Regions from separate parts of the Actinopolymorpha singaporensis genome, predicted to be linked through region 1. Evidence: predicted binding sites of a transcription regulator. Region 1 holds the regulator's gene; each other region holds the start of a gene.
What was found. Region 1 encodes LexA, which represses DNA repair genes until DNA is damaged. Its sites were predicted from a motif close to TCGAACANNTGTTCGA; they were not measured.
Positions count from the first base shown of each region.

Region 2: BLU27_RS29995 (HNH endonuclease signature motif containing protein) is a predicted target of LexA. The motif match lies at 1,634-1,649, and genes of this name have one in related genera.
Region 3: BLU27_RS12625 (alpha-ketoglutarate-dependent dioxygenase AlkB) is a predicted target of LexA. The motif match lies at 5,854-5,869, and genes of this name have one in related genera.

Region 1 is NZ_LT629732.1:5,558,080-5,568,753, reverse strand. It holds gene hflX (GTPase HflX) at 1-1,111, shown strand, start outside; gene BLU27_RS24915 (rhomboid family intramembrane serine protease) at 1,206-1,772, opposite strand; gene BLU27_RS24910 (GIDE domain-containing protein) at 2,180-2,872, shown strand; gene BLU27_RS24905 (S9 family peptidase) at 2,967-4,874, opposite strand; gene BLU27_RS24900 (ATP-dependent DNA helicase) at 5,010-7,157, shown strand; gene BLU27_RS24895 (hypothetical protein) at 7,230-8,096, opposite strand; gene lexA (transcriptional repressor LexA) at 8,140-8,877, opposite strand; gene BLU27_RS24885 (LysM peptidoglycan-binding domain-containing protein) at 9,236-9,934, shown strand; gene nrdR (transcriptional regulator NrdR) at 10,353-10,674, shown strand, end outside.
Region 2 is NZ_LT629732.1:4,256,645-4,267,318, reverse strand. It holds gene BLU27_RS29995 (HNH endonuclease signature motif containing protein) at 1-1,516, opposite strand, end outside; gene BLU27_RS19125 (hypothetical protein) at 1,887-2,711, shown strand; gene BLU27_RS19120 (cupin domain-containing protein) at 2,680-3,189, opposite strand; gene BLU27_RS19115 (Gfo/Idh/MocA family protein) at 3,186-4,349, opposite strand; gene BLU27_RS19110 (GNAT family N-acetyltransferase) at 4,346-5,110, opposite strand; gene BLU27_RS19105 (TauD/TfdA dioxygenase family protein) at 5,234-6,208, shown strand; gene efeB (iron uptake transporter deferrochelatase/peroxidase subunit) at 6,201-7,550, opposite strand; gene efeO (iron uptake system protein EfeO) at 7,555-8,754, opposite strand; gene efeU (iron uptake transporter permease EfeU) at 8,838-9,719, opposite strand; gene BLU27_RS19085 (HAMP domain-containing protein) at 10,024-10,674, shown strand, end outside.
Region 3 is NZ_LT629732.1:2,774,473-2,785,146, reverse strand. It holds gene BLU27_RS29875 (13E12 repeat family protein) at 1-978, opposite strand, end outside; gene BLU27_RS12640 (SMP-30/gluconolactonase/LRE family protein) at 1,018-3,054, opposite strand; gene BLU27_RS12635 (NHL repeat-containing protein) at 3,051-5,015, opposite strand; gene BLU27_RS12630 (hypothetical protein) at 5,164-5,664, opposite strand; gene BLU27_RS12625 (alpha-ketoglutarate-dependent dioxygenase AlkB) at 5,892-6,521, shown strand; gene BLU27_RS12620 (SDR family NAD(P)-dependent oxidoreductase) at 6,623-7,423, shown strand; gene BLU27_RS12615 (alpha/beta hydrolase) at 7,432-8,394, opposite strand; gene BLU27_RS12610 (carbohydrate ABC transporter permease) at 8,511-9,398, opposite strand; gene BLU27_RS12605 (carbohydrate ABC transporter permease) at 9,409-10,347, opposite strand; gene BLU27_RS12600 (ABC transporter substrate-binding protein) at 10,373-10,674, opposite strand, start outside.

The DNA of each region.
Region 1 (10,674 bases):
CTACATCGGGCGCGGAAAGGTCGAGGAGCTGCGCGACGAGGTGATCGCCACCGGCGCCGACACCGTGATCTGCGACGGTGAGCTGAGCCCCGCCCAGCTGCGCAACCTGGAGGAGCGGGTCAAGGTCAAGGTCATCGACCGCACCGCGCTGATCCTCGACATCTTCGCCCAGCACGCCAAGAGCCGCGAGGGCAAGGCGCAGGTCGAGCTGGCCCAGCTTTCCTACTTCCTTCCCCGCCTGCGTGGCTGGGGTGGCAACCTTTCCCGTCAGGCCGGCGGTCGTGCCGGCGGCGGCACCGGCGGCGTCGGTGTACGCGGACCCGGTGAGACGAAGATCGAGCTCGACCGGCGCCGCATCCGCACCCGGATGGCCAAGCTCCGGCGCGACATCGAGGCCATGAAGACCGGCCGCAGCACCAAGCGGCAGCGGCGCCGCCGCAACGCCGTGCCCTCCGTCGCGATCGCCGGGTACACGAACGCCGGCAAGTCCTCGCTGCTCAACCGGCTCACCGGCGCCGGGGTGCTGGTCGAGGACGCGCTGTTCGCCACGCTGGACCCGACGACCCGGCGGGCCACCACCTCCGACGGGCGGCTGTTCACCCTGACCGACACGGTCGGCTTCGTCCGGCATCTGCCGCACCAGCTGGTGGAGGCGTTCCGGTCGACGCTGGAGGAGGTCGCAGAGGCCGACCTCGTGGTGCACGTCGTGGACGGCTCGCACGCCGACCCTACGGGCCAGATCAGTGCCGTACGCGAGGTGCTGGCCGAGGCCGGGGCGGGCGACCTGCCGGAGATCGTGGCGATCAACAAGGCCGACCTCGCCGACCCGATCGAGCTGGCCCGGTTGCAGACCCTGGTGCCTCGTTCCGTCGTGGTCTCCGCGCGTACCGGCGCGGGCATACCCGAACTCCTGGAGATGATCGGTGCCGAGCTACCCCATCCCGAGGTCGAGGTGAGTGCGCTCGTCCCGTACGCCCGCGGGGACCTGGTGGCGAAGGTGCACGAACACGGCGAGGTGATCGAGGTCGAGCACACCGCCGACGGCACTCGGTTGCGCGCCCGGGTCGATCCGGGGCTGGCGGCGACCCTGAACGGCTTCGCCACCGCCTGAGTTCGCCGACGTACAACGCCCCGTACGGCAGAGACGCTCTCGCGTCGACGGGTGTCCTCGGACGGTTACCGGCCGGGGACGCCCGATCGGCGCGTCAGTATCGGTAGCCCGGGACGGTCGGCTGACGGCGTCGGCCGTCGCTGAGCAGACCCGCGGTGAGCACGCCGCCGATGGCGCCGAACAGATGCCCCTGCCAGGAGATGCCGGCCTGGGGCAACAGTCCGCCCAGCAACGCACCGCCCCACACCAGGATGACCACCAGGCCGATCAGCAACTGCCCGAGACTGCGGCTGAAGATGCCGCGGGCGATGAGGTAGGACGCGTAGCCGAACACCACACCGCTCGCGCCGATCGTCACCGATCCAGGTGGCGACGTCAGCCAGGTGCCGAGGCCGCTGACCAGCGCGATCAGTCCGGTGACCAGCAGGAGCCGGGCCGCGCCGGCCACCGCGATGATCGCGCCCAGCATCAGCAGCGGGATGGTGTTGGAGATCAGGTGGCCGAAGCCCGCGTGCAGGAACGGCGCGAACGCGATGCCGAGCAGCCCCTCGGTCTCGCGCGCCTGGATGCCGTAGGTGTCCAGGTGATGGCCGAGCAGCATGTCGGCGATCTCGCTCACCCACATCAGCCCGATCAGGCCGATGAGCGCCTTCAGACCCATGACGCCGGGGTCGGGTGCCCTACCGGATCCGCGTCGCTCGGACCACCGGGACGTCTCGAAGGCCATATCCCCAACCATGCCTGATCGGTGCAAGGGCGCGGGTGGACGCCCTCGATTCTCAGCAGCTTCTCATTCCGGCACCACGCCAGGCTGCCGGTCGGCTCGCCATACCTGGGTGCGAACGCAGGCTGGTGGCATCCGCTGTTCTCTGCGGGGGAGCTTGCACTCGGTCCCGGGCTTCCTTGACGCATCCCGCGTACGGCAGTATCCGTAAGGCCCTGCGGTCATCACGCGGGTTAGTCCGAACGTACGGGGGCAGTCGAATGATCGTCGTAGGCGTCCTGGCCCTTGTCGCCGGAGCCGTGTGCGCGTACTTCGCGCAAACCGCGCGCGCCAGGCAGCATGCCATGATCACCACCGAGACCCTGAGCGCACAGGAGCTTGGTGCCCTCCAGCAGGCTGCCGTACAGGCCGCCGGCCCGGGCGCCTTCCGCTACCGGGTCGAGGTGACCGGTCGGCTGTGCGCCGGTGGGTCCGGACCGCTGACCTCCGAGCTCGCGAAGGTCGACTGCGTGTGGCACCGGCATGTGGTGACGCGGAAGTACTGGGAGACCCGGCGCGACAGCAAGGGGAGCACCCGGCGGGTCAGCCGAACCGAGATCATGTCCCAGCACACCTCCGGTCAGCCCTTCCTCGTGCAGGACCCGAGCGGTGTGGTCACCGTGTACCCGGGCGGCGTCCTGGTCGACGGGGCACAGAAGGTGCTCGACCGGTTCGAGCGGGACACCCGCGGGGGAGCGACCACCCTGCAGCTCGGAAAGTTCCGCATGAGCATCCCGAGCGACGATTCGGGTACCGACGGATACCAGTACGAGGAGTGGGTCCTGCGTCCGGGCCGGCGGGTCTACGTTCTCGGTGAGGCGAGCGACGCAACCGGCGAGCTCGCCGTCACCGAGCCCCAGATCGTCAGCACGCGAACCGAGGCCGAGTTGCTCGCGAGGTCACGCTCTCGGCAACGGACGTTCACGATCGCGGCCTTGGTCGCGGCGGCAGTCGGCCTCGCCTCGGCCGTGGTCGGCGTGTTCCAGATGTTCGGCTGAGGGGCTCTGTCCTGCACGGTTGGCACGCTCGGTCACCAGCCGCCGGGCAGCCGGCAGGGCACGCCAGCCGACTGCCCAGGGCATCGGATACCCCTCAGGACTCCGTGCGTCCGCCGAGATGCTCGGCCAGGAAGCGCTCGGCCGCGGCGTAGTAGATCTCGCGGTTCTCGGGCCTGGCGAGCCCGTGCCCCTCGTCCGGGAACAGGAGGTACTCGTGGGGCACGCCCTTCGCCTTCAGCGCCTCCACGATCTGCTCGGCCTCTGCCTGCTTCACCCGCGGATCGTTCGCACCCTGGGCAACCAGCACCGGGATGGCGATGTCGTCGACGCGGGACAGCGGCGAGCGTTCCCAGAGCATGTCCTTCTCGGTCTCCGGGTCACCCACCTTGGCGTACATCATCGCCACCAGCGGCTTCCAGTACGGCGGGATCGAGCTGAGCAGGGTGAGCAGGTTGGACGGCCCGCACAGGTCGACCGCGCAGCGGAACGCCTCCGGGGTGAACGCCGCGCCGGCGAGCGCCGCGTAGCCGCCGTAGGAGCCGCCCATGATGCCCACTCGCTCCCGGTCGACCAGGCCCTGGCCGACGAGGTGCTCGACGGCGTCCAGCAGGTCGGTGTGCATCGACCGGCCCCACTGTTTGTTGCCGGCGTTGCCGAACGCCTTGCCGTAGCCGGTGGAGCCGCGGTAGTTGATCTCCACGCTGACGTAGCCGCGGTTGGCCAGCCACTGCGCCTCGGCGTTGTAGCCCCAGCTGTCGCGGGCCCACGGCCCGCCGTGGACGTTGAGCACCGCCGGCAGGTCGCGGCGTTCGGTCTCGGGCGGGAACGTCAGGTAGCCGTGGATCTCCAGCCCGTCCCGGGCGGTGAACGCGAACGGCTCCATCGGAGCCAGCGGATAGCCCGCGAGGTCCGGCTTGTGGGAGAACAGGAACTTCAGGCTCTTCGTCGGCCGGTCGTACAAGTAGTAGCGCACCGGGCCGTCGGAGGGCACCACCGAGACCAGCCAGGTGCGTTCGCTGCGTTCGGAGCGGGTGATCCCGAGCTCACCGTCGATCCCCAGCGCGGAACGTACCTCCTCCACCGCCCGGCCGAAGTCCTCGTCGACGTACTCCCAGACCTCGCGGTCCTTGTCGAAGATCACCGCCTGCGGCGCCCTGGTCTGCGGGTCGAACTCCACCCCGCCGACGTCGTAGGCGTCGTCCCCGGCGAGCACCCTCTGTGAGCTGCCGTCCGCGCCCGCCTGTCCGTCGCCCTGTCCGTCGACTAGTTCGGCTTCCCGCTCGGCTTCGGCCAGGTCGACCTCGACCAGCCGGGCGGCGTTGAACCCTACCGACGAGACGAGGTAGAGGGTGCGGCCGTCGCGGGAGAAGCCCAGCGGGCTGGTCGTGTTGGTGTCCTCGGCCGACACCTCCAGCCAGGGGTGGAAGTCGCCGGCCTTGTCGGCGAGGTAGTAGACCGCGCCGCCGTCCTCGGTGATCGAGGCCGCGCCACGCACCTCCAGATCGGTGTCGGCCAGCCAGCCCACGAAGCCGGGGTTCTCGATCCGCTTGTGCAGCTCGTCGGTCTCCAGGTCGAGCTCGTAGACGTCGTGCAACTCGGGCCGGTCCTTGTTGATGCCGAGCAGCATCGTCGTCGGGTGCCAGCGGTTGTGGCCGAGAACTCGGACCTGAACGTTGTCGTACGGCGTGACACACCGCTCGCGGCCGTCGGTGAGGTCGAGCAGGTGCAGGCGCCAGTTTTCGTCGCCGTCGGCGTCCTGGAGGTAGAACAGGGTCCGGTCGTCGTGGCAGAAGCCGAAGACCCGGATGCCCTGGCCGCGGTCGTGGGTGAGCGGCGTCGCCTCGTGCGGGCGGTCGACCGGGCCGACCCAGACGTTCAGCACGCCCTCCTCGGGAGCGAGGAAGCCGAGCAGCGTGCCGTCGGGGGAGACCGTGGGGCTCGCGTAGGTCGGGTTCCCGAACAGGACCGCGCGGGGGATGAGCGGAACGGCGTCGTAGGTCATGCAGCGATCCCACCACATCCCGGGGACATCCGGCAGGGCGGTACGTGCCAGACCGTGCCCGCGCACGCCCGGCGCCACCCCGGCCGTGTGGTGCCGTCGGTTCTGCCCGGACCTCCGCCGGTATAGCCTCGCGGGATGGCCGACGCAGCGCGGGGTTCCGCCGACCAGCAACGTCCCGACCACCGCGTGCGAGAGTTGCTCCACGATGCGGTCGACGCCCTCGCCGGCATGGAGCGCCCCGGCCAGTTGGTGATGGCCGATGCGGTCGCCCGGGCGATTGCCACCGGCGAGCACCTGGTGGTCCAGGCGGGCACCGGCACCGGGAAGTCCCTGGCGTACCTCGTGCCGGCGTTCTTGAACCCGGGTGGCCGCAAACGTCCGGTCGTGGTGGCGACCGCGACCCTCGCGCTGCAGGCCCAGCTGGTCGGTCGCGATCTTCCGCAGCTCGCGGAGGCGATCGAGAAGCGGCTCGAACGCCGTCCGTCATACGCCATTCTCAAGGGACGCCACAACTACGCCTGCCTGCACCGTGTGCGCGACGGCGTCCCTGATGAGCAGGGCGCGCTGCTGGAACGCGTGCCGAGCGGTCCGCTCGGCCGGCAGGTGCTGGAGCTTCGGTCGTGGGCGACGATGCAGGCACAGACCGGTGGTGAGGGTGACCGTGACGCCGCACCCACCCACCAGGACCGGGCCTGGGCGCAGGTCGCGGTGTCCTCTCGGGAGTGCCTGGGTGCGCAGCGCTGCCCGTACGGCGGGGAGTGCTTCGCCGAACGCGCCCGCGAACGCGCGCTCGCGGCCGACGTGATCGTCACCAACCACGCGCTCCTCGCGATCGACGCGCTGGAGAACATCTCGGTGCTGCCGGACTACGACGTGGTGATCATCGACGAGGCGCACGAACTCGCCGCCCGCGTGACCGGGACCGCCTCGGCCGAGCTGTCCCCGGGCATGATCGAACGTGCCGCACGGAGAGCACAGCCGTTCTGTGAGGGCGGCGAGGCCGATCCGCTGGAGGACGCGGGGGAGGCGCTGCGCTCGGCGCTGGCGTCCGCCCCGCTGGGCAGGGTGGAGACGCCCAGCTCCGAGCTCGCCGCCGCGGTCGCGCTGGTCCGCGACTCCGCGCGCTCGGCCTGGTCGGCCTTTCCCAGCGAGAAGAAGGACTCCGACGCCGAGTCGGGTCGCCGGCAGGCGCGTTCCTACGTCGAGCAGATCCGTGACGTCGCCGAACGCGTCAGCGAACTGTCGCCGTACGACGTGGTGTGGGTGGCCGAACGCGAGCGCGGCGGTCCGGAGCTTCGGGTGGCGCCGCTGTCGGTCGCGGGGCTGCTGCGGGAGAAGTTGCTCGCCGAACGGACCTGCATTCTCACCTCGGCGACGCTGAAGCTGGGCGGGGACTTCGATGCCGCCGCCCGGTCGGTGGGCCTGCGCCCGGTCGACCGGATCCCGGACGGGGACGGCCAGGCGGGTGGTGGGACCGACGGTGCCGCCGGCGAGGCGAGCGGGTCCGGCCGGAAAGCCCGTGCCGGGAGTGAGATGGACGGCGACTCGACCGGAGAACAGGACGGTGACTCGGCGAGTGAGGGCGGCAAGGACGTCGTGGAGCCGCTGCCGTGGCGCGCCCTGGACGTCGGCTCGCCGTTCGACTACGGCCGGCAGGCGATCCTCTATGTCGCCCGCAGGTTGGCTCCGCCCGGCCGGGGCGGGATCTCTCCGCGGGTCCTGGACGAGGTGAGCGAGCTGGTCGAGGCGGCCGGCGGAGCGACGTTGGGGTTGTTCTCCTCCCGCCGGGCGGCGGAGGAGGCGGCCGCGGCGGTGCGGGACCGGCTGGGAGTCGAGGTGCTCTGCCAGGGCGAGGGGCAGCTGAGCGAGCTGCACCGGAGGTTCGCCGCCGAGCCGGACACGTCGTTGTTCGGAACGCTGTCGCTGTGGCAGGGCCTCGACGTGCCGGGTGACGCCTGTCAGCTCGTGATCATCGACAGGATTCCGTTCCCGCGCCCGGACGATCCGCTGACCTCGGCGCGTCAGCGCGCGGTCGACGAGGCGGGAGGGAACGGCTTCATGTCCGTGGCAGCCACGCACGCCGCGCTTCTGCTCGCGCAGGGGGTGGGCCGCCTGATCCGCAGGTCGAGCGACCGCGGAGTGGTGGCGGTGCTCGACCCGCGCCTGGTCACGGCGCGGTACGGCACCTATCTGCGGGCGTCGCTGCCGCCGATGTGGTTCACCGGCGACCGCGACGTCGCGCTCGGAGCGCTGCGCCGGCTCCGGTCAGCTCGCGAGCAGTAAAACCGTGGCCGGGCGGGCTGTCGGCTCGGGCGACGGTCGTCGGGTCGGTCGTCGGGTCGGTCGTGGGCTCGGTCAGGGCCGATGGACGCACACCGCGACGGGTGTCTGCTGCCGGCCCTGGCCGAACGGGTTGTCGCGGAAGAGCTCGGCGAAGAACTCGGTCGGCTGGCTGGTGTCGTGACCGAGGACGTCCCGGCCAAGGTCGTTGGAGTCGATCACCACGGTGCCGCCCAGCGTGCGCGCCGGCCCCGGCGGGAGCACCTTACGGACTGCCGCGGTGATCTCGGCAGCCATTTTGTCGGGCGCCTTCGGCGGCAGCTTCGCCGAGACGTTGGACGGGAACGCGGAGTAGGGCGTAGGCCCGTCGATCGCGTTGACCCGGTGGCCGGCCACCCGGTAGAACCAGCCACGCCGGCCCACCGCCTTGCCCACGACGCTGGCCCCGGCTGCGACCAGGATGCGCGGAAGCCCGGCCTCCTTGATCGCCAGCTGCATCGTCCACGGGCTGCCGAGTCCGATGCCGTGTGGGGTGCGCTGCACCCACTTCGACAGCACCCTGGCCGCGGGGGTGGGGTTGATCTCCCAGGTGAAGTAGGACCGTCCCTGCGAGATCGCCACGATCTTCTCGCTCACCACGACGTACCACGGCTCGGCGAACGCACCTTCGAACCTGGAGTCGTCCTCGGCGAGCCGGACCGTCTTGACCACGTAGTCGCTGAGCTTGTCCGCCACCTGGTCACCCCGGCCGAACAGGTCGGTCTGGATCGGGACGCGTGCCCATCGCGCCCCGTCCACCTCGATGATGAGACTCTTCCCGGCGTTGGGGTCCAGTGGCTCCTTCGGCGGGGGTCCCGGACGCCCGGACTCCGCGGCACCCACGTTGAGAGGTGCATGGTTGGATCCGGGCATGGTGCCGGTCTCCGCCGCTGGGTCGGACATGTCGCTCCCGGTGATAGCTCCTGTGACGAGCGTCGCCTCCTGCTCAGACGCGACGTAGGACGGCGACGACCTTACCGAGGATGACCGCGTCGTCTCCAGGGATGGGCTCGTAAGCCGGGTTGTGCGGCACCAGCCACACCTTGCCGTCACGGGGGCGATACGTCTTCACGGTCGCCTCGCCGTCGATCATCGCCGAGACGATCTCGCCCGACTCCGCCTCCGGCTGCTGGCGTACGACCACCCAGTCACCGTCGCAGATGGCCGCCTCCACCATCGAGTCACCTCGGACGCGGAGCAGGAAGAGCTCGCCCTCGCCGACGAGTTGCCGCGGCAGCGGCATGATCTCCTCGACCGACTGCTCGGCCAGGATCGGGCCACCGGCGGCGATCCGCCCCACCACGGGCACGAACGCCGGCGCAGGGCGGTCCTCGCCGCTGTCGGTCTCGTCGTAGGCCGGCACGCCCGACAGGGACGGCCGCCTTGTGGACGGTGAGGGTGCGAGCACCTCGAGCGCGCGGGGCCGGTTGGGGTCACGGCGGATGAACCCCTTGGTCTCCAGGACTCTGAGCTGGTGGGCGACCGACGAGGACGAGGTGAGGCCCACGAGGTCGCCGATCTCACGCATCGCGGGGGGATATCCGCGCGTCTCCACCGAGTCGCGGATCACCTCGAGGATGCGACGCTGGCGTGGAGTGAGTCCGGTCGCGTCGGGTGGGCCGTCGGGCAACTCCCGGACGGTCGCCGTCGAGGACTCGGTCGCCGTGTTTTTCCGCTTGGGCATAGCGGTTGTCTCCTTCCACAGATTTCGGGCCGCGACTCTGCCGACCCTCGGAAGTGAGCCTAGAGCCTGGTCATAGCACTTTCAAACATCTGTTCGACGCGTGTCGCGATTGTTTTACCGGAACTCGAAAGACCAGGAAAGGAGCCTTTCGGGCAGCTCCGTCGAACGTGTTTTCGAGGGAACTCTGGTGCTTGTCGGTGGGCTGGTGTAGAAATCCATCAGTGGGAACGTCGAACAGTCGTTCGAGCGCCGGCGTGGAAGTGGTGACGCGGATGCGTGCAGCGGAAGCGGCCGGCGGCGATGTGACGGGCGGCGAAGGCGTGACGGAAGTGAATCGGTGTTCGTGGGAGGTCGGACGATGAGCAACAGCGCGTCGGTGGTCTATCTCGAGGACTTCGTGTCCCGTCGGGCCGGCGGTGCTCCGGGCCGCGGCCGCAGGCACCTCAGCCCGGTCGCGCCGCCCGTACGCCCAGGTGACGTCCAGGCCGGTGACGTCCAGGCCGGTGACGTCCAGGCCGGTGACGTCCGCCCCTTCCTGCGGATGCGCCCGTGGCAGGTGCCGGAGGGTGCCACCCGGACTGCTGTGCCAGGCGTGACCCGGGCGGACCTGCGCGAGGAGGCGGGCGGGCGGCTGCGGCCCACCCCCACCCCGCAACCGCCTGCCGTTCGTCGACGTCCGCCGCGTCCGCGCGGCGTGCGGTCGTGCGTGCTCCCGGCCGGCGGGCGCGGCGCCGGTTCCAGTCTTCGTCTCACGAGGCGGGGGCGGCTGGTCCTGACCACGATGACGGCGCTGGCAGCGCTCGCGCTCGCCGGTGTCCTCGGGCTCCTGGCCCAGGCCGTGCTCGATGCCGCGCCCGCCGCTGGTGCGGCCGGCCCGACGGCCACGACCACGATCACGGTGGAGCCGGGGGAGACGATGTGGGGAATCGCCACCCAGCTCACCCCGAACACCGACCCGCGGGCGACCATCGACGAGATCGCCCGGCTCAACGACCTCTCCCGCGCCGGTGACCTCCGGGTCGGCCAGCGGCTGATCGTCCCTGTCCAGGCCCGCTGACCTGCCGCCCGCCAGCCCGCCTGCCCGAGCGGGGCGCGAGCCTGCGTGTGCCCGTGCGCCGTGCGTTCCCGTGCGCCCTCCGGCGGTCGGCCATGACCCGTGTTCGCCCCCATCTCCGGGCCGACACGCCGAGCCGAAATGTTGCTTTCGACCCGCCTCGCGGGCCTGACCTGCGGGGACGCCGAGACGTGTCCGCAGCGACACGCGGGGCGCCTTGCGTGCCTCGAACGACCGACGTAGCGTACCCCTAGATGTGGTAGTTACAGACCTGTAAGTCATCCACAGGTTGTGATTCGCCAGGCACAGGTTCTCCCCAGGTCATCCACAGGTTCGTCCCCAGGGAGGCGGTGTCGGCGAGTGGTCGGACGGAGATTGGCCGGGCGTCGTGCCCGCCGGCGGCGAGGGGAGTCACGAGGCGATGCACTGCCCGTTCTGCCGGCATCCAGACAGTCGCGTGGTCGACAGCCGCACCGCCGATGACGGAGCCGCCATCCGTCGTCGGCGCCAGTGCCTGGACTGCGAGCGCCGGTTCACCACGGTCGAGCAGGTAACGCTCGCGGTGGTCAAGCGCAGTGGCGTCACCGAGCCGTTCAGCCGCGAGAAGGTCATCACCGGGGTCCGCAAGGCGTGCAAGGGCCGCCCGGTCACCGAGGACTCCCTCGCGCAGTTGGCACAGCGGGTGGAGGAGACGATCCGGTCCACCGGTTCGGCGGAGATCCCCTCCCACGAGGTGGGTCTCG
Region 2 (10,674 bases), 1.3 Mb from region 1:
GGTGGGTGACCCCGACACTGAATCTCGCCTCGGGGTTGCCGAGATTGTTCGCCACCACGCGGCGGGCGACCTCGGTGATGACCGGCCCGAACCCGCCGAGCTCACCAGGCTGGCTGCTGAGTCCCATCAGGGTGGTCAGCGGCACGTTCAGCTGGATCTTCGCCCGCGTTCGTATGGCACCCCAGCTCGGTTGTGAGGAGCACCAGGGCGGTGTTGGTGGTGTCGGGTTACCTGTCGGTGGATCAGGCGGATCCGGCGGGTCGGCCGTTTCGTCGGGTCGGCGGTTCTGCCGCGGGATCTGACCCGCGGTAGGCCGCCCGCCGTCGGGAGCAGCTGCACCGCCTGTGGCTGCGCCGCGTCCCGCTGCGTTCTGCCCGATGGCGCTGCTATCTGCGTCCTCTGCGGCTGCGCTGCGCTCCGCGGCGTCGTGGGCTGCGCTGTCGTGCGTGGTGGAGCAGTGGCAGGGGGTGTAGTGGGCGGTGGTGTTTGCGGTTCCGGCGGGAGCGCAGTCACCGCAGTCACATCCGGCGCTGTGCAGGTCGTGGTCGGGGTAGCAGTGAATGGGACAGTGCCCCTGTTCGTCCGGCGTCTGCTCGGATTCACCTTCGGCTCGTTCGGCCTGGTCCTGCGCAGGCTGGTGTTGTGCCTGGCTTTGCGCCTCTTCTTGCTTGGTGTGGTGGGTGGCCGCTGGGGCTGAGCAGTCTTTGATGTCGGCGGTGCCGGTGAGTAGGGCGGCGGCGACGTCGGCGCGGAGTTGGCTGAGGGTGCGCGGGTCACCGGTTGATTTGACTGCGCGGGCGATGGCGTCGATGTGGCCGTACGCCTCAGCTGCCTGGCCTGCGGACAGGCCGCGGATGGCGAGGTCGGCGACGCCGTCGACGGCGGGCCAGATCGCGACGTTCCGCCCGGACCTGGCCGCGCGGTGACGTTTGGCGGCGGCGTCGGGGTCTGCTGTGACGACCTCGGCCTCCACCTTGGCCCGCAACAACCCGCCCCGCAGTTCCAGGACTTTGGGGAAGATCGCCTCCTCGATGGCACCCCACACATCGGGTTCGGCGTCGGTGATCCGGTCCACGATCACCCGCACATCGTTGAGCTCCAGCTGCCCGCTGGCCAACGCCTCACGTACCCGCGGCAGGCGGGGCAGGGTGGCGGCCAGGGCCACGTACTGGTGCGCCCGGTAGCCGGTCCACCCCAGCAACGGCTCCAGGACCTCCGGGGTCATCGGATCCGGCGTCACCCTGCGTCCGGCCGGGCCGTCAACCATGCCGGGCTCGGCGTAGGCCAGCGCGTTCACATCGGACAGGCACTCAGCCTCCAGCCAGCAGATCAGCCGCCGCCGTGCCTTGATCGACTCCTCCAACTCGAACCCGTTACACCCAGCCACGTCGACCCCCGCCACCGCGGCAGCCAACCCAAGACCCGCCGGCAGATCAGCAAACCCCGCAGGCAGCACCCGACGGCCACCGGGCTCATCACCCAGGTGGCCGTCGAAGCACCCACCGCCATCGCTCACGCGTTCGATTCTACCGAACAAGATCGGCTCATGCGCGCCGGAAACCCCTTACCCACAAGACGAATCAACGCCAACCTAACTTGCGCGAACCATGCTTCTTGCGTAGGTCGCCGGTCATCGAGCCGGTGGTCGGGCGCGCGCGGTGACCGGCGCCGTGGCCGTGTCCCGTACCCGGATTCCAGCCGCAGGCAGACGACGCCCTCGTCTTCGCCGGTCGGCACCCGGCCGTCGTCGCCAGTTCAGCGGTCGAACTCGGTGGCGTGCTCACGCCGACAGTCCTCAGGGCCGGGCGCGACGATCTGGACGTACGGGCGGAGATCGCGCACGAGACCTTCCACGTCTTCTGCCGGCAGCGTCATCCAGGAGATTCGTGGACGAGTCCGCGGCCCTGGGCTACCCCGTTGAAGACGCGGACGTGCTCACGCTGCGCCGCCTGGAGGCAGAGGCCCTCCGCCGCGCCGTGCTCGCCGCCTTCGAGACCGGCTCAGACTCCGGCGCCCGGAAGACGTCGGCCGGCTGGGCTGCGACGGCTCTCACTCTGCGGCGGGAGCGCCGGCAGATCCTCGTTGACGCGGCCGCGCAGTACGAGCGTGATGTGGAGCGCTGCGAGGGTCTCGCGTACTACGTGGAGGGCAGGGTAGCGGGCAGACCGCGGTGCCTGGGGGCGTTGGCCGAGCCGGTACGTCCGGACGACATCCGCCGTGCCGCCTACGCGACCGGGGAGGCGATCGCGCTGCTCCTCGACCGGTTCACGCCAGGCTGGCAAGCAAGGCTGGAGACCGACGACACGTCGTACCTCGACGACCTGCTCCAACCTGCCGTCGCCGACGCCACGCGGAGGGATTTCTCCGCCGGACACCGCGCGACCGCCGTCGCCCGGGCACGGGAAGCCGTCGCGGCGCTGCGGGAGGAACGCCGTTCCCGCCGTCAAGCCCTCCTTGCCCGCAACGACAAGGTGGTGCTCACCACTACCGGCCACAAGCCCTTGCGAGTACTGGGACTCGACCCGATGAACCTGCACCGTCTCGGATCCCGCGACGTCCTGCCCACCCGTTACCTGAAGCTCGGCGGCGAGGGGTTCGTACTCGAACTCTTCGACTGCCAGGCGCTGACCGAGGGCGCCGGCGACCATCCGCTGTTCGACGGCCTCCGGCGCGTCACGTTCATCGGCGGCGACGGCGCTGGCGCTCCCTGACGTCCTCGCTGTTGGTCATCACCGGACCGGTCCAGCGCAGGTCCGGCTGGTTGACCACGATCGCCTCCTGCGTCGTACGGGCGATGACGACCAGTGCCTCCTGGTCGGGGTCCGGGTTCTCCTCCCGGTGCGGGACGTACGGCGGCACGTAGATGTACTCCCCCGGGCCGGTCACGATCCGGACCTCCCGCGGCTCAGGCCCTTCCAGGTCGAGGAAGACGAACTCCGGTCGCCCGCTCACCACGAAGATCGCTGTCTCGGAATGACCGTGGTGGTGGTTCTCCGAGGCGGTCGCCGGCGCTACGTGCGTCTGGCCCATCCACAGCCGACGGGACCCGACCGACTTGCCACTGATCGCCTCCACCCGTCGCATCCCCGCACTCTGCGCGGTCGCCTCGGACAGCCCCGCCGGCGCGACGTGGTGCAGCATCCGGTGGAACGGGTCGTCCGGGACGGGCGGGACAGCGGGGTGGTTCATGCGCGTACCTCCTGCTCGGAAACGAAGTCCGGGACCTCGATGCGTTCGCCGCCTCGCAGCGCCGACTCGTGTCCACAGATCCCGGGCGCCGTCCAGGCCGCGGCGGTGAGTGCGTCGACCACTGGCGCGCGGGAGTCCACGATGCTGGTCACGAACTCGTGCACAAGATGCGGGTGTGAACCGCCGTGCGCGCTGCCCAGTCGCACGGCAGGCGCACCCTCGCCAGGGTGGAAGGTCGTGGGCCGAACGAACGGCGCCAGCTCCGGCGGCAACAGGTCCGGACGGTCCAGCGGGTGGACGACGGTCGCCGACGCGCTGCGGCCGCGGCCGACGGGTCCGTCTCCGCCGCCGAGCGGCTCCAACCTGTACACCCGCAGTCCGTCGTCCTCGTTGAGCTGCGGCCATTCCACGCCCGCCTCGTGCCCGTACACGGAGAAACCCTCGTAGTACGTACGACCGGTCTGGAAGAACGACACCGTGACCTCGGCTGCCAGATCTCCCTTGTCCAGTTGGAAAAGTGCCGTCTCCACCGGGAACGGGTTGTCGAAGTCGCCGCGGCGGTCGGGGGTCAGCCGGCCCGACCCCAGCCCTACGGCGGTCCGCACCCGGGCACCGGCCAGCGCCAGCAGCGGGGAGAGCGCGTGCGTGGAGTACGTCATCGGCGGGTAGCCGTACCAGTAGCGCGGGTATCCGTCGAGGTTCTGGATGTGCGCGCCGCGCAGGAACGTCAACGCACCGAGCTCACCACGCTCGTACAGGTCACGGACGTGGAAGAACTCCCGCCCGAAGACCATCGTCTCCATCATCATGTACGTACGTCGAGACGACCGTTGCGCGGCCAGCACCCGGCGGATCCCGTCCAGCGTCGTCGCCATCGGCACCGCCGACGCGCAGTGCCGGCCGCTGTCGAGCACCGCGACGCTCTGGTCGACGTGGAAGCGAACCGGAGTGGCGATGTGCACCGCATCGAAGTCGTCGGAGGCCAGCAACGTTTCCAGGCTGTCGAACCGGTCGCGTACGCCGTACGTGTCGGCGACCCTGTGCAAGGTGTCCTGGTCGATGTCGCAGAGCGCCACCCGGCCCACCTCGGGATGGCTGCGGTACAGCGGCAGGAACTCACCGCCGAACCTCCCGCCCACCACCGCGACGTCGATCGTCATCGGTTCGCTCCCTCCGCGCTGCCGGCGTGCTCCGGGACGCGCAGGACGACGAACGGCGTCTCGCACCGCAACACGAACCCGAGCGCGGTATAGAGCCGAACGGCCGAGGCGTTGGTGGCCGCCGCGTGCAGGAACGCCGTCCGTCCATCGGCTCGGATGTTGGCGGCCACGGTGCGGACCAGCCGGCCGGCCAGGCCCTGGCCGCGGTGTGCGTCGTCGGTACACACGGCGCTGATCTCGGTCCACCCGGGCGGGTGCACGCGGGTGCCGGCCATGGCCACCAGGCGGCCGCCGCGACGGATTCCGAGGTAGCCGCCGAACTCGATGGTGCGCTTCCGGAACGGTCCCGGCTGCGTTCGCTTCACCAGGTCGAGGATCTCCGGCAGGTCGTCCGCGCCGAGGGGCTCGGCCTCCTCGTCCGCGCGGAAGTCGACCCCGGACTCGACGAACTGGACACCCTCGAGTCGCTGCACCACACCCCACCCGTCCGGCGGAACGACGTGCCCGCCGGACAGGGTCACGACCGACCCGGCACCGGTCAGCCGGGCCAGGTCGGCCCAGTCGGCTTCGGTCGGCTCGCCGGGCAGTGCGGCGAACGGCGAGACGTCGGGCTGGTAGCGAACGGCCCGTCCGAGAGTCTCGGCAAGGTGCGCGTGCGGACCGGTCAGCGCCGCGTACACCGGGTTGTCCAGTGGGTGCCCGCCGGCGGATCCCACGGAACCGTTCGTTCCGGCCGACGGCGACTGCTCCAGGCTCGTCATCGGCGCACCACGGTCATCGTGACCTCCAGAGGGTGTTCGCCCAACGTCGAGCCAGCCTAACCACCGTCCACGGGTCGGGACAGCCCTGGTTTAGCGACAATTCCCAGCGGGATAGTAGGGATTATGACCACGCTCACCACGCTCTCAGACCTGACCACCGACCGGCCCGACGCGACCGAGGACGGTTACGAACGCATCGAAGTACGCCCGACCTCCGGGACCATCGGCGCCGTGATCGGCGGAGTGAGCGTCGGCGGCGACGTCGAACCGGCCACTGTCGCCGAGATCCGGCGGGCCCTCCTGGCGCACCGGGTGGTCTTCCTACGCGACCAGCAACACCTCGACGACGCCGGCCAGCGGGAGTTCGCGTCGCTGCTCGGCACCCCGACGAAACCGCATCCCACCGTGGCCGGAGACGGCGACGCGGTCCTGCCGATCGACTCCGACTACAGCAAGGCGAACAGCTGGCACACCGACGTGACGTTCGTCGACCGGGTGCCCGCGATCAGCCTGCTCCGCGCGCTGGTCCTTCCTCCCTACGGCGGGTCGACGGTGTGGGCCAACACCGTACGGGCGTACGACACCCTGCACCCCGCGCTCCAGGCCCTCGCGAACGAACTGTGGGCGGTGCACTCCAACCTCTACGACTACGCGGCCGAGCGGGACGAGCGGCGGCTCGGTGGGATCGACGTCAGGCAGCAGGAGTACCGTGCCGAGTTCGGGCAGGAGGAGTTCGAGACCGAGCACCCGGTCGTGCGCGTCCACCCCGAGACCGGCGAGCGGTCCCTGCTGCTCGGTCACTTCGTACGCCGGTTCGTCGGCCTGAGCACCCGAGACTCCCGCGAACTGTTCGAACTCCTGCAGCGGCACGTGACCCGGCTGGACAACACCGTCCGGTGGAACTGGTTGCCCGGCGACCTCGTGATCTGGGACAACCGCGCGACCCAGCACTACGCCGTCGACGACTACGACGACCATCCGCGGCTGCTGCACCGGATCACCCTGGCCGGCGACGTTCCGGTGAGCGTGGACGGTGAGCGAAGTGCCGTACGCAAGGGCGACGCCTCGCACTACTCCGAGGTGCCGGCGGTCAGGTGAACAGCGCCTGGCCGACGTACTCACCAGGGCGCACGCCCGGCGGCACGGCGAACAGCGCCGAGCCGCGGTGCTGGAGGTACTCCATCAGGCCGTCCCGGGCGGCCAGCCTGGTCTGCATCGGGATGTAGTGCGTGTCCGGATCGCGAACGTACGCGACGAAGAACAGGCCAGCGTCGAGCCGGCCCAGCGCGTCGTTGCCGTCGGTGAAGTTGTAGCCGCGCCGCAGCATCCGTACGCCGTCGTTCTGGCTGTGATGCGCAAGCCGGACATGGGAGTCGGCTGTCAACAGCGGCTTGCCGTCGGATCCCTTCACCGTGAGGTCGGGTGGGGTGAACTCCGTCCCACCCGACAGCGGTGCACCCTCGGGCCGGTCCCGGCCGACGAGATTTTCCTGCTCCCGCAGGGATGTACGGTCCCACGTCTCGATGTTCATGGTGATCCGGCGGGCAACGAGGTAGGAGCCGCCGGCGAGCCAGCGCGCCTTCGGGTCGTCGGCGGCGCCCACCCACACGTGCTGGTCGACCAGCCGGGTCTCCTCCGCCTTGAGGTTGGCGGTGCCGTCCTTGAAGCCGAAGAGATTGCGCGGCGTCTGCTGGGTCCTCGACGTCGATGACGTACGGCCGAAACCGAGCTGGGACCAGCGCAACGCGGCCGTGCCGAAGGCGAGCCTGGACAGGTTCCGGATCGCGTGTACGGCGACCTGCGGATCGTCCGCGCACGCCTGCACACACAGGTCGCCGTCGCTGCGGGCCGGGTCGAGGTTGTCCTTGGGGAAGTGCGGCAGCCGGCGCAGTCCCCGCGGCCTTCGGTCGTCGATCCCGAACCGGTCGTTCCCCTCGGCGTCGCGGAAGAGGGACGGCCCGAAGCCGAACGTCAGGGTCAGCCGCGACGGCGGCAGGCCCAGCGCCTCTCCGGTGTCGGGCGGAGGCGCCTCGTACGCCCCCGGCGTGCCGCCACCGACCGTGTCGCCATGGGTCAGCGCGACAGCGGCGGCGGTCCACTCCCGCAGGAGCGAGACGAGTTCGGCGCGGGTCGTCGCGGTGACGTCGAACGCCGCGAAGTGCAGCCGGTCCTGCGCGGGCGTGACGATGCCGGCCTGGTGGGCGCCGTGGAACGGGTACCGGTCCCCAGCGCCCCGGTCCGACGACCGGGCGGGGTCGAAGGCATCCGCCTCGGCGGCATGCGCAACCCCAAACCCGCCGGCGAACCCGGCCGCGCCCACGGCCGCACCGGCCCCGGCCAGGCCGAACAGCCGGCGCCGGCTCACGCCGTCCCGGGTGGACTTCGGGATGGACTTCGGGGTGGACTTCGGGGTGGACTTCCGGATGGCGTCGTCGGTCATGTCGTCACACCAGGACGGTGGCGGTGAGGCGGGACAGCGGCTCGGCCAGTGCGTTCACCGAGTCCGACAACTGCTTGACCTGGGTCTGGGAGAGGTCGGTGTAGGAGACGAATCCGTCGCCGCGGCGGTATTCGGCGAGCTGCTTCTGCAGAGCGGCGAAGCGGTGCTCGATGACGCTGCCCAGGGCGGGATCCTTCCTGTCCACCACGGGACGCAGCGCGTCGAAGGCGACCCTGGCACCGTCGATGTTGGCCTGGAAGTCGAACAGGTCGGTGTGCGACCAGATCTCCTCCTCGCCGGTGACCTTGCCGGTGGCCACCTCGTCCAGGAGTTCCTTGGCGCCGTTGGCCAGTTGGTCCGGCTGGTAGTTCAGGGTCGCGACCCGCTTGCGCAGGTCGCCGGTGTCGGCGAGAAGCTGGTCGGCGTACTTCGCGCGTTCGGCGTCGGTGAGCCGCTGCGCGCCTCGCGCGTCGGCCGGCCACCAGAGGTCCTTCTCCAGCAGGTGCCAGCCGGTCCAGGTCTGGCCCGCCGCCAGATCCGCCTCGCGGAGGTCCATCTTCGGGTCGAGGTCACCGAAGGACTCCGCGACCGGCTCGATGCGTTCCCAGTGCACGCGCACCGGGGCGTACAGCTCACGGGCCCGGTCGTACTGCCCCGCCTTGTAGGCGGCCACGAACTGCTTCGTACCGCTGAGCAGCCTGCCGGCCTCGGCCGCGACGTACGACCGATAGCGTGCGGCCGCCTGGTCGAGCAGGCGCTGGTCGGCTCCGGTGACAGCCGTGCCCGAACCGGTCACGGTGAAGCGCGCCCGGATACCGTCGCCGGACATGCCGGGCTTGCAGGCCGTGGTGTAGGTGCCGGGCTGGGCACGTACGACGAGCTGTCGGGTGAGGCCCGGGCCGATGTTCTCGACCTCGCCCGCGATCGTCTTCCCGTCCGCACGGTAGAGGTAGAACTCGGTGACCTTGCTGCCGTCGTTCGTCACGTCGAACACCAGCGTCCCCGAGGGCGCCTCGGTGGTGGACACCGAGCACGCGTCGTCCGTAGCGGACACCGTGATCCCACCCTTGGCGCCTTCGCCGTCGCCCCGGCCGGCGGACGTACGCGGCTCGTTGGACGTGCAGCCCGCCGACGCCAGCATGACGGCGGCCGCGGCGAGCACGCAGAGGACGGCGGGAACCGGCGGGTGCTTCGGGAGACGCATGGACGGGTGTCCTTCTGGTCCGGATCTGGGCTGGATCGGCTGGATCGGCTGGATCGGCTGGTTCGGGTCTGCCGAGCCCACGGTCAGCCGGCACTCGACGCCGACGCGGGGACGGCCGGTGCGGTGGGTGTGGCGGGAGCGTTGTTCTGGCGGATCCGGCGGAAGAACCAGAACATCACCGGGACCACGTAGGCGACCCACACGGCGGCCTCGAGCCAGGTGGTGGCGGGTGAGAAGTTCAGCGTTCCCTTGAGCAGCGTGCCCAGCCACGAGGTCGGGGCGATCGTGCCGCTCACGTCGAAGGCCAGGTTGTTCACCCCGGGCAGGATCCGGGCTTCCTGCAGGTCGTGCACGCCGTAGGCGACCACACCCGCGGCGATCAGGATCAGGAACGCGCCGGTCCAGGTGAAGAACTTGGAGAGGTTGAGCCGGAGCACTCCCCGGTAGATGAGGTAGCCAAGGCCCACCGCGGTGAGGATCCCGAGCGCCGCACCGGCCAGCGGGCCCACGGTGGAGGTCGTGCCCTGCGTCGTCCGGGTGGCTGCCTGGGTGGCCGCCCACAGGAACAACGCCGTCTCCAGACCCTCGCGGCCGACCGCGAGCATGGCGACGACGACCAGGCTCGCCCGGCCACCGTCGGCAGCCCGGTCGATCCGGCCACGCAGCTCCGACGAAAGCCCGCGGGCCGAGCGTGCCATCCAGAACACCATCCAGGTCACGAACCCGACGGCCACGATGGACAGCGAACCGCCGATCGCCTCCTGCGCCTCGAAGCTAAGGCCGCGAGGCCCGAAGGTGAGCAGTGCACCGAACGCCATCGAGACACCGACCGCGACCGCCACCCCCGCCCAGATCCGCGGGATGAGGCGGCGGCGATCCGACCTCACCAGGTAGGCGACCAGGATGACCACGACCAGGGATGCCTCCAGCCCCTCGCGCAGTCCGATCAGGTAGTTCGCCAGCATTCGTCCACTCCGACACGACGGTTACGTTCGACAGGTCAGCCTTCCCAAGCGAAGGCTAGCCTAACTAACCGACCGCTCGACAGTTCCCTGGCCGCGGAGCCGGTAACTGTATGGCGCCCTGTCGCAGCGGTCAGTGGCCGGTGACCGCTCTCCCTCATCCCGTCGCCAGCTCGGGACCTTCGGCCCTGTGCCGGCGAGGAGATGGTCAGGTGGTGTGGAGATCGCACCGTGATGACATTCCCGTGCCGGGCGCCGTACGGCTCCCACGGTCGAGGAAACGCACCCCAGACCCCCGGAGATCGCGTTGACCACTCGCACACCAGGCTCTCGGCGCAACGCCGGCCGCTCGAATACCCCGAAAGGCAGCAAGGGCGGCTGTGCCGGGGACCCGCAGGATGTCGCCCTCGAACGCCTGCTGGCGGCGATGGAGGACCTGCGGGACGGCAACTTCCGGCGCCGGGTCACCGTCGGCGGCGACGACGACGTGACCGCCAAGCTCGCCGGGGTGTTCAACGAGATCGCCGAGCGCAACCAGGGCCTCGTGGGCGAGTTGATGCGGGTACGCGAGGCAGCCGGCCGGGAGGGGCAGTTCACCGAACGGCTGCGGCTGGACGACATGCCGGGTGGCTGGTTGATCGCCGGAAATCTGGTCAACGACACCATCGAGGACCTGCTGCAGCCGACAGCGGAACTCAGCCGGGTGCTCGGCGCGGTGGCCGACGGGGACCTGAGCCAGCGGGTTTCCTTCCACGCCACCAGAGCGCCCGCCGGCGGCGAACTGGACTCGCTCAGCAAGACGGTCAACGGCCTGCTCGACCAGTTGTCGATGTTCGCCTCGGAGGTCACCCGGGTGGCCACCGAGATCGGCATCGAGGGGCGGCTCGGCGGTCAGGCGCAGGTGCCCGGTGCCACCGGCACCTGGAAGGACCTCACCGACTCGCTGAACTCGATGATC
Region 3 (10,674 bases), 2.8 Mb from region 1:
CTTGGTCTGCTTCTGCACCGCACCCTGCGCTGCCTGGTCCTGCCAGGTGTGGTTGGTGGCCGCTGGGACCGAGCAGTCTTTGATGTCGGCGGTGCCGGTGAGCAGGGCGGCGGCGACGTCGGCGCGGAGTTGGCTGAGGGTGCGCAAGTCTCCGGTTGCTTTGGCTGCGCGGGCGATGGCGTCGATGTGGCCGTACGCTTCGGCGGCCTGGTCTGCGGACAGGCCGCGGATGGCGAGGTCGGCGACGCCGTCGACGGCGGGCCAGATCGCCACGTTCCGCCCGGACCTGGCCGCCCGGTGACGTTTGGCGGCGGCGTCGGGGTCTGCTTTGACGACCTCGGCTTCGACCTTGGCCCGCAGCAACCCGCCCCGCAGTTCCAGGACTTTGGGGAAGATCGCGTCCTCGATGGCACCCCACAGGTCGGGCTTGGCGTCGGTGATGCGGTCCACGATCATCCGCACGTCGTTGAGTTCCAGCCCACCGGACGCGAGGGCCTCACGTACCCGCGGCAGCCGGGGCAGGGTGGCGGCCAGGGCCACGTACTGGTGCGCCCGGTAGCCGGTCCACCCCAGCAGCGGTTCCAGGACCTCCGGGGTCATCGGATCCGGGGTGGCGCTGCGTCCGGCCGGCCCGTCAACCCTGCCGGGCTCGGCGTAGGCCAGCGCGTTCACATCGGACAGGCACTCAGCCTCCAGCCAGCAGATCAGCCGCCGCCGTGCCTTGATCAGCTCCTCCAGCTCCAACCCGTTACACCCAGCCACGTCGACCCCCGCCACCGCCGCCGCCAACCCAGGACCCGCCGGCAGATCAGCAAACCCCGCGGGCAGCACCCGACGGCCACCGGGCTCATCACCCAGGTGGCCGTCGAAGCACTCACCGCCATCGCTCACGCGTTCGATTCTACCGAACAAGATCGACTCATGCGCGCCGGAAACCCACACACAAAGGAAATCGACCGAATTCCGGTCGCGCACCACGCGTGTCAAGCCAGCGTGCAGACAGCCGAAACCGAGAGCCTACGCCGGGAAATGGATGCGTACGAGGTTGCGGCCGCGCACCGTGAAGACATCCCCGGAGTCCTCGTTAACCGCGAGTTGCGGCTCGTTGTACCAGTCACCCGCGAGCCCGGAAACCAGCGTGGTCGTGGTCGCGTCAGGGTTCACCCGGGCAAGCACCTCGCTGGTCACGGTCAACACGGCGCCGGCCCGGACCGTGAGGTAGCCGGGCCGCCCGGCCGGTATCCGCCCCGAGCCGACCACCGTGCGAGCGACCGGATCCGCCACCAGCAAGACGCCTTGCGCCGTCACGCCGTAGAGCAGGCCGTGATGGTGCACCAGGCTGACGTACCCGGTCGCCCCGGGCACCGCCTTCCACGTCCACGCCACCTGACGCGTCGTGAGGTCGAACCCGGCCAGCACCGCCTCCTTCGCGACCGGCGGCGCACCGTCCACAGCGATCTCTGTACCGAGGAAGGCGAGATCGCGGTGACTCGCCACCGCCGCGACCGCCTGGCCGGCGACGAGGTCGTCGTACCGGTCGATCGTGCCGGAGCGGACGTCGACCACGGCGAGCGCACCACCGGGTACGCCGTACTCGTTGCGTACGCCGATCAGCAGCAGGCGACCCGGTGGGTGCAGGCGCATCGAGCGAGGCCGGTTGGCCAGGCCGCCGATCTCGCCGATCCTGGCGACCTTCGCGGACTGGTGGTCGTACGCGTCGACCAGCGCGCCCGGATAGATCGCCATCACGGTGCGATCGCGGACCGGCGTCATCGACTTCGCCTCGCCGTCCACCCGCACGCGCCGGCTCGTCTTCCGGCCCAGGTCGTGTACCTGCAAGCCGAAGTTGCCGCCGACGAGCACCTGCCCCGCGCCACCGTCGCCGGAGTAGGACACCGACTGCGGCGGCTCCGGCCCGTTCTGCAGGCCGACGTCGACCAGGTCGACCACGTTCACCTCACCGTCGGCCACGTCGTAGGTCCACCACAGCCCCGCGCCGGACGCACCGTGCACGACGCCGTCCCGGACGAACACTCCGCGCGTCTCCTCCGCGGCAACCGGGACAGCGAGCCGGGTCAGCGTCCCGTTGTCCAGCCGGTATGCGTACAGGGCACCGCTCGGGCGAGCGGTGAAGTACGCCGTGTGGCCGTCGATGGTGATCGCGTCGATCGTACGTTCGCCGGTGATGACGGTCCTGTTGTTCGCGGGGTTGGTGCGGTCGATCACGGCGAGCTGGCCGTGGGGCTCGGTGCCGGCGACCACGTGATCGGAGCTCACCGCGACGTCGTAGACGAACGACTCACTGTGCAGCGACGCCGGCAGGATGTCGGTCCGGGCGCCGGACACCGGGTCGATCGCCACCAGCCGGGCCGACGTGCCGGTACCGGCGTACACCGTGCCGTCCGGGCCGGCCGCGACACAGCGGACGTACTGCAGCCCCGGCACCGCCTGACCGAGATCGCGGATGACGGGACCACCGGACCCAGTGGGATCGATCTCGTACACCTTCCCGCCCGGAAACGTCCCGGCATAGATCTTTCCGGCCGGCGAGGCCGTCAGGTCGAAGGCGAACTGTTCGTTGCCCAGGCGGCCAAGGCGTTCGACGGCGCCGGTGGCGAGGTTCAGCCGGTGGATGTCCGCGACGGAGTACATCCCCGCGTAGACGAACCCGCCGACCGACACCGTGCCCCAGCCGCCGAGCCCGGTCGTCAACTCGTGGTTGGCAACCACCCTCCCGGTGTCCAGGTCGTACTCGGCCAGGATCGGCGGCTCGAGTCCACGGGTCACCACGAAGCCGCTGTCACCGGCGACCGTGGCCCCGACGATCGGCGCGCCCAGCACCGCCGGTCCGAGGTCGGTGACGGTCGGCGCGGCCCCCGAAGCGGGGGCCGAAGTACGGTCCGAAGCAGCGTCGGCCGTCGTCGCACCCGACGCATACGCGGGCGTCATGCCGGCCGGAAGCGTCGTCGCGACCGCCCCTACACCGGCCACGCCGGCCGCGCCGAGCAGGCGACGCCTGGTGATGCCGTCGTTGTTGCGTTCGGGATGGGTCATCGGTTGCCTTCCAGTCCGATCCGAACCAGGTTGCGTCCGCGCAGCGCGTACAGCGCGGAGCCGTCGGGTGCGGCGGCGATCATGGCGCCGCTGTAGCTTTCGGTGTGCAGGTCGTCCACCACCGTCGTGGCCGTGAGGGTGGACCGGTCGACCCGGAAGACGTGGCGGGTGTCGGCTCCGTAGATGGTCCGCCCGACCAACACCAGTGCCGGTGCACCGTCCGCGACCTGCGCGGTCCGCAGCACCTGTCGCCGGCGCGGGTCGTACTCGAACATCAGCCCGGTCTCCGTCACGCCGTACACCCGGTCGCCGGTGGCCACCAGGTCGACTATCTCCTTGGCTCCGGGAACGGGTACCAGCTCGTACGTCACCGTGCGGGTGGCCAGGTCGAAGGCGGCCAGTTTCGCCTCGGGCGCCCGCGGCGTGGTGCCCAGTCCGTTGCGGATACTGCTGCCGAGGAAGACCGTTCCGTTCTTGATCGCCACCGACCGCACCGACTGGTCGGGGACGATGTCGCGGTACACCGACAGATGCCCGACGCCGGGATCGTAGAGACCGAGCGCGCCGCCGTACCTGCCGTACTCCGGTTGGGTTCCGACCGCGAGCAACCCGTCGCTCGGCGAGTACGCCGCGTCCAGTGGCCGGGTCTGGTCGTTGCCGAGCGTGGCAACCCGGACCGGCTCGCCGCCGGGCGACATCCGGAACAGGTAGGCCAGCGTGTAGACCGACAGCCACAGCTCTCCTCGTACCGGCGTCATCGCCTTCGCCTCACCGGGCAGGAACACCCGGCTCGACGTCCCCGCCGCGAGGTCGTGCACCTGAACCCCGGCCTTGCCGCTGACGTAGACGCGGGGCCCGTCGGTGGCGATCGCCATCGCGAGTTCGGGTGCCGGCGGCATGCCTGCCTGAGTGATGTCGACGCCGTCGTACTCCCCCGTGTCGAGGTCATAGCTCACCACGTTGCTGGTGAGGATGCCGCGCAGCGTCCGTCCGTCGATGATGATCCGGCCGAAGTACGCGCCGTCGTAGGGAACCAGCAGCGAGGTGAGCGTGCCGGTGTCCCGGTCGTACTTGTAGAGCGTGCCGGACGGGCGGGTTCCGAAGTAGACGTCGTTGTTCGCCGCGTCGATGCTGATGGCGGTGATGTAGGAGTCGTTCGGCGCCTGGACGACCTCGTAACGCGTCGGATCGGCGGTGTCGATCAGCAGCATCGTTCCGGTCGCCGACAGCCCGGCCGCGAGTACGCCGTCCTCCAGGGCGAGGGTCGCGACGAACGTACGGTCGGCGAACTCCGCGGGCAGGATGTCCTTGCCGGCACCGGTGGCACGGTCGATGGCCATCAGGTGCGCGTGCGACCCCACGCCGGCGTAGATCGTGGTGTCGTCGACGGCGATGCTGCGGACGTACTGCTCACCCGCCACCACCGTCCCGTAGTCGCGCTTCGCGCCGGTCGCGGGGTCGTACTCGAAGACCCGGCCGCGCGGGTACGTCCCGCCGTAGACCTTGCCGTCCGGGGAGGTGTCCAGCGCCCAGATGAAGTCGTCCGGGCCGACGTCCGCCACCTTCTGCACCGACGTGCCGGTGGTGTCGACCCGGTAGAGGTCCCCCGGTGCGTACGTACCGACGTAGAGGTCGGTGCCCACGGCGGTCGTCGCCCACGCGCCCTGCCCCGTCGGCAAGGTGTATCGCTGGGTGACCCGCTTCTGCGCCGGGTCGTACGCACCGACGACGGTCGGGCTGACCCCGCCGGTGTTGACGTAGATGCGGTCGCCGATCGGCTCGGAGCCGTTGAGGACGGTGACCGAGGACGCCGGGCCCAGGTCGGTGACCGGGGCGGCCGCACTCTCTTTCTCGGCCACACCTCGCGCCGAGCCAGGCGCGACGGCCGGAAACGCTGCTGCGACGGTGAGTGCGACGGCGGCGGTGGCGGCAGCAGCGGACACGATCGCGGAACCTGGCATGGCGTGCCTCCCGCGGGCTCGGGGCGGACGAACGTCGAAGTCTGCCGGTGCGATGTTTCGGTCCGGACTGTATTTAACGACCAGTGCGGATGACAGCCGTCGGCCGATCCGCGTCCGCGTTCGGTCGCCGCGGCTCCCCGGGAACGAATCAGGCGTCGCGGCCAGGCGCAGCGGGGGGTTCGAGGACGAGGCCGAGGTTCTTCGGCCCTCGGAAGTCCAGTCGTACGGTCTCGCAGCGGCCACCGAGGCCGCGGTGGTGCGCGGCGACCGCGGCGAGGAGCTCGGCCTGGCCCAGCCGGTGGGAGCGATCCCAGAAGTTGCAGCAGGGCACCACCAGGACCGGACGGGTGACGGCTGAGTCGACAACCTCCCGCAGCGCCTCGTCCGGATGCAGGCCGACCACGACGTCGTAGAAGTCGGCCATCGCCGCGGAGTACTCCTCCGCCCGGCCGGGCACACCCTTCAGCGTCCAGCCGCGCGGGTCCACCACCTCGCACTCCATGCCGTACCGCTTGCGCAGCAGCCGCGCCAGCATGCCCTGGCCACCGGCCACGTCCGCGACGTACTTCGCCGTCGGGAACCGCTCACCGACGTACGCCGCGACCACCTCGAAGCGGGCCGGGTCGCCGTGGAAACGATGCCGGCTCACGGCTCCCTCCTGCGCCGCGGCGGCGCCGGAGCGGTCCGCGGGTCGGCGGTGGCAGGCGTCATCGGCATCCTTCCCGTGAACTCGCTGTCAGGGCTGTCAGGTGATCGCTATTGAACCGCTCCACCGGATCAGGTTCCATGCGGCGGGGCGGTCCGAAACGTCCGGTTGACACTCCGGGCACCGCCTCCGGCGAACGTCTGTTCGAAGCATCGGGTAGGGTCGGAGACGTGACCGCGGCGTTCCAGGGCTCCCTGCTGGACTACGCCGACGAGCCGGGCCTGGCCGAGCTCGCCGGCGCCGTCCGCCGGGTGCCGCTCAGCTATGGAGCATGGATCGACCTTCGGCCCGGGTGGGTGCGCGGCTCCGACCAGCTGTTCGAGCGGCTGTGTGAGACGGTCCCGTGGTACGCCGAGAAGCGGCAGATGTACGACCGGGTGGTCGACGTCCCGCGGCTGCTGTGCTTCTACGACGAGGACGCGCCCCTTCCCCACCCACTGCTCGACGAGGCGAAGGCCGCCCTGGACGCCCACTACGCCGAGGAGCTGGGCGAGCCCTTCCGTACCGCCGGACTGTGCCTTTACCGCGACGGCAGCGACAGCGTGGCCTGGCACGGTGACCGGATCGGTCGCGGCCGCACCGACGACACCATGGTCGCGATCATCTCTCTCGGCGCCCCGCGTTCCCTGCTGCTGCGACCGCGCGGCGGCGGAGAGACGATCCGTCATCCGCTCGGCCACGGCGACCTGATCGTGATGGGTGGCTCCTGCCAGCGCACCTGGGAGCACTGCGTGCCCAAGACCAAGGGAGTGGTCGGGCCGCGGATCAGCATCCAGTTCCGTCCGCACGGGGTGCGCTGAGCCCTGGCCCGCCTCACACCCGGCCCGAGGAGCGAGACAGGGCAGACCATGCCCGGACAGCTCGGCCACCGCCCGCCCGCCTTCGTGGTTGGCTGACGGGCATGCACATCGATCTGAGTGGACGTGTCGCCGTGGTGACCGGCGCCGGGCGCGGGATCGGCCGCGCGCTGGTGCGCCGGCTGGCCGCCGAAGGGGTCACCACCGTGGCGCTGGACGTCCACCCCGACGAGCTGGACGCCTTGGGCGCCGAGCTCGGCTCCGAGAGCGGCGTACCCGCGAGTCAGTTCGTCTGCGACGTCACCGACCTCGCCCGCATCCAGGAGGTCGTCGAGGAGACCGTACGCCGGCACGGCCGCATCGACATCCTGGTCAACAACGCCGGCATCGTCGCGGGCGGGCCCGTCGACGTGCTGTCGGAGGAGAGCTGGCGCCGCTGCCAGGACGTCAACCTCACCGGAACGTTCCTGATGTGCAAGGCCGTCGTCCCGGTGATGAAGGAGCAGCGTTCCGGCCGCATCATCAACGTCTCGTCGTTCGCCGCGATCGTCCCCACCGCGGGCGGCTCGGCGTACGCCTCGGCGAAGGCGGCGGTCGCGCACTTCACCCGGGCGCTCGCCGGCGAGCTGGGCCCGTGGAACATCACCGCGAACGCCTACGCCCCGGGCATGGTGCCCACGCAGATGAACCACTTCGCCGAACGCTCACCGGAGGAACAGGACAGGCTGTTGGACCTGCTCACGATCCGCCGGTGGGGTACGCCGGACGACATCGCCAACCTGGTCTGCTTCCTCGCCTCCGACCAGGCCGGCTACGTGACCGGAACCCTGATCGACGTCAGCGGCGGCAAGCTCGCCACCCAGATGCCCCGCGCCGCCTACGACCGGGCGGCCCACGCGACCTGAGCGGCCACTCAGGCCTTCAGGTGCTCGCGGAGCATCGTCGCCGCCTGGGCGACCGCGGCCCGGGCCGCGCCGGTCTCGCGGAGCGCGTCCAGCAGCACGAAGTCGTGGATCGTCCCGGCGTAGCGTGCGGCTGTCGTGGGCACGCCGGCCCTCCGCAACTTGACGGCGAACGCCTCGCCCTCGTCGCGGAGCACGTCCGCCTCCGCGGTGATCACCAGCGCGGGCGGCAGGTCACGAAGATCGTCCAGGCGGGCACGCAGCGGGGACACCGTGATCAGCGAGCGTTCCTCCTCGTCGGTGGTGTACTGGTCCCAGGCCCACCGCATCGCGTCCCTGCGCAGGAAGTATCCCTCGGCGAACTCCTGGTAGGAGGCGCTGTCGCACGCCGCGTCGGTCACGGGGTAGAACTCGACCTGCGCGACGAAGCGCACGTCACCGCGCTGTTTCGCCAACAGGGTAAGGGCGATCGCCAGGTTTCCGCCCACGGAGTCACCGGCCACCGCGATGTGGGAGGAGTCCAGCCCCTGGAGCGCCCCCTGCGCGCACACCCACTGCGCCGCCGCGTAGCACTGCTCCAGCGCGACCGGGTAACGCGCCTCGGGTGCTCTGTCGTACTCCGGAAACACCACCGCGGCGTTCGCCTGCGTGGCGAGTTCGCGGACCAGCCGGTCGTGCGTGTGGGCGTTGCCGAACACCCAGCCGGAACCGTGCACGTAGACGATGACCGGCAGCAGGCCCCGCGCCCTCGGCGGACGGACGATCCGCACCCGAACCGACCCGGTGGGCCCGCCCGGCACGGTCACCCACTGGTCGAACACCTCGGGCTTGTCGACGTCCCCGGACTGGACGTCGTCCACCACGGCCCGCCCCTCCTCAGGCGGCAGATCGTGGAGATAGGGCGGTGCGTCGGTCGCCTCGGCGAACGCCTGCGCGGCCGGGTTGAGTGCGATACCTCGCGGGTTCGCCGTCATGGGCTGCTCCTGAGACCGAAACCGACGACTCGGAACGTACGACTCACAACGTACGACGAGAACGCACCGATTCGAACGCCAACCGGAACTCCAGCAAGACTTTCCTGCCCGGTGAGCTACTTGAGGGCACCCCTCGTCAGCCCGGCCACGAACTGCTTCTGGAAGAAGATGAACACCAGGATCACCGGCAGCGACGCAAGAAGCGCACCGGACAGCAACATTCCGTAGCGGAAGTCGTACGGTCCGATCAACGAGGAGATCCCGAGGTTCATGACGAACATCTTCGGGTCGGTGGTGATGATGAGCGGCCAGAAGTAGTCGTTCCACAGGCCGAGGAACGTCAGGATGCCGAGCACGGCCAGGCCGGGACGGACCAGCGGTACGACGATCCGCCACCAGATGCCGAACTCGCTCGCGCCGTCCACCCGGGCGGCGTCGAGCAGCTCGTTCGGGATCGACAGGGTGTACTGCCGCATCAGGATGATGCCGAACGCCGTGACCGCACGCGGGATGATCAGGCCCTCGTAGGTGTTGAACCAGTCCAGCGTTCGCATGATCTGGAACTGCGGCACCAGCAGCACCTGGCTGGGCAGCAGGATGGTGGCCAGCATCATGAACAGCAGGGGGTTCTTGAACCTGAAGTCGTGCTTGGCGAACGCGTAGCCCGCAAGCGACGCGAGCATCACCGCGAGGAACGTGCCCACCACCGCGACGATCGCGGTGTTGAGCATCCACCGGGCGACCGGGAAGCCCTGGAACAGCTGCGTCATGTTGGTGAACGTCCAGGTCCGCGGCCACAGAGTGAGCGGGACGCCGAAGATCTCCGCGTTGTTCTTGAACGCGCTGAACGCCATGTAGAGGTAGGGCAACACCTCGACCAGGACGCCGACCAGCAGCAGGACGTTGACGACGACGAACGAGATGGCCGGCCAGCGTCGCCTCGTCCCCACCGCCGGGGCGGTCTCGACGTAAGTCCGCGCGGACACCTTGTGAATGACTGCCACTTACTCCACCTCACTCGCCGGGCGCGGACCTGCCGCGGAAGACCTTGATGTTGACCAACGACACGATCAGCAGGAAGAACGTCATCACGTAGGCGATCGCACTCGCGTAGCCGACGTTGAAGAACTGGAAGCCCTGGTTGTAGATGTAGAGCGTCACCGTGAGCGACGCGTCCGACGGCCCACCGTTGGTCAGCAGGAACGGCAGGGCGAACAGGTTGTACGAGCCGATGATCGCCTGCAGGACCACGAACAACGCGATCGGCTTCAGCAGCGGCAGGGTGATGTGACGGAACGCCTGCCAACTGCTGGCCCCGTCGATCGAGGCCGCCTCGTAGAGGTCGTCGTCGATGCCGTTGAGGCCGGCCATCCAGTACAACGCGTTGATGCCGGTCCAGGTCCACACACCGATCAGCACGATGGCGAGCATCACCAGCTTCGGGTCGGTCAGCCAGGCGAACGGCCCGACGCCGAACCATCCGAGCGCAGTGTTGAGCAGACCGAACTGATCGTCCAGGATCCGGGCGGCGATCACGGTGATGACCACCTCCGAGGTCAGCACCGGGAAGAAGAACGCGGTCCGGTAGAACGTCTTCCAGCGCACCGACCGGGAGTTGATGGCCAGTGCGATCAGCAGGGACAGGCCGCCGATCAGGACCACGCTGCCGAGCGCGTAGATGGTGGTGTTGCGCAGCGCCATCAGGAACCGCGGGTCGGACATCAAGTGGATGTAGTTGCCCAGTCCCACGAACGTCCGGTGCTCGAACCCGAAGCCCTTGGTGAAGCTCAGGATGAACGAGTAGACGATCGGATACAGGCCGAACACCAGGAACAGCAGAAAGAACGGCGCGATGAACAGATAGGGCGCCACCTTCCTCTGTCGTCGCCACCACCACGTCCGCGCCGGGGCCAGCGGTCGGGACACGCGCGCACTCAATGTCGACGTCGCCATCAGGCAACCTCTCCTTCCCTCGGCCCTACGCCGTCACGAAGCTGATGGTGTCCGCCGACTCCCGTTGCGCCGCGGTCAGCGCCGACCGCGGCGACATGCGCAGGTTCTGCATCGGCGGGGTGAGGCCCACCCGCACGAAGGTGCTGGTGGTCTCCGGCCAGTACGGCGACATGTACGCGGTGGGAATCTCCGGTGAGACCTGGTGGATCAAGGCGCCCACCCGCTGGTTGTCGAAGAACGGCAGCGGCTGGGACAGCCGCTTGTCGGCGAACGCGGGCTTGTAGGTCGGCCACACCTGCCGGATCTCGAAGTCGTCCAGCAGCGCCC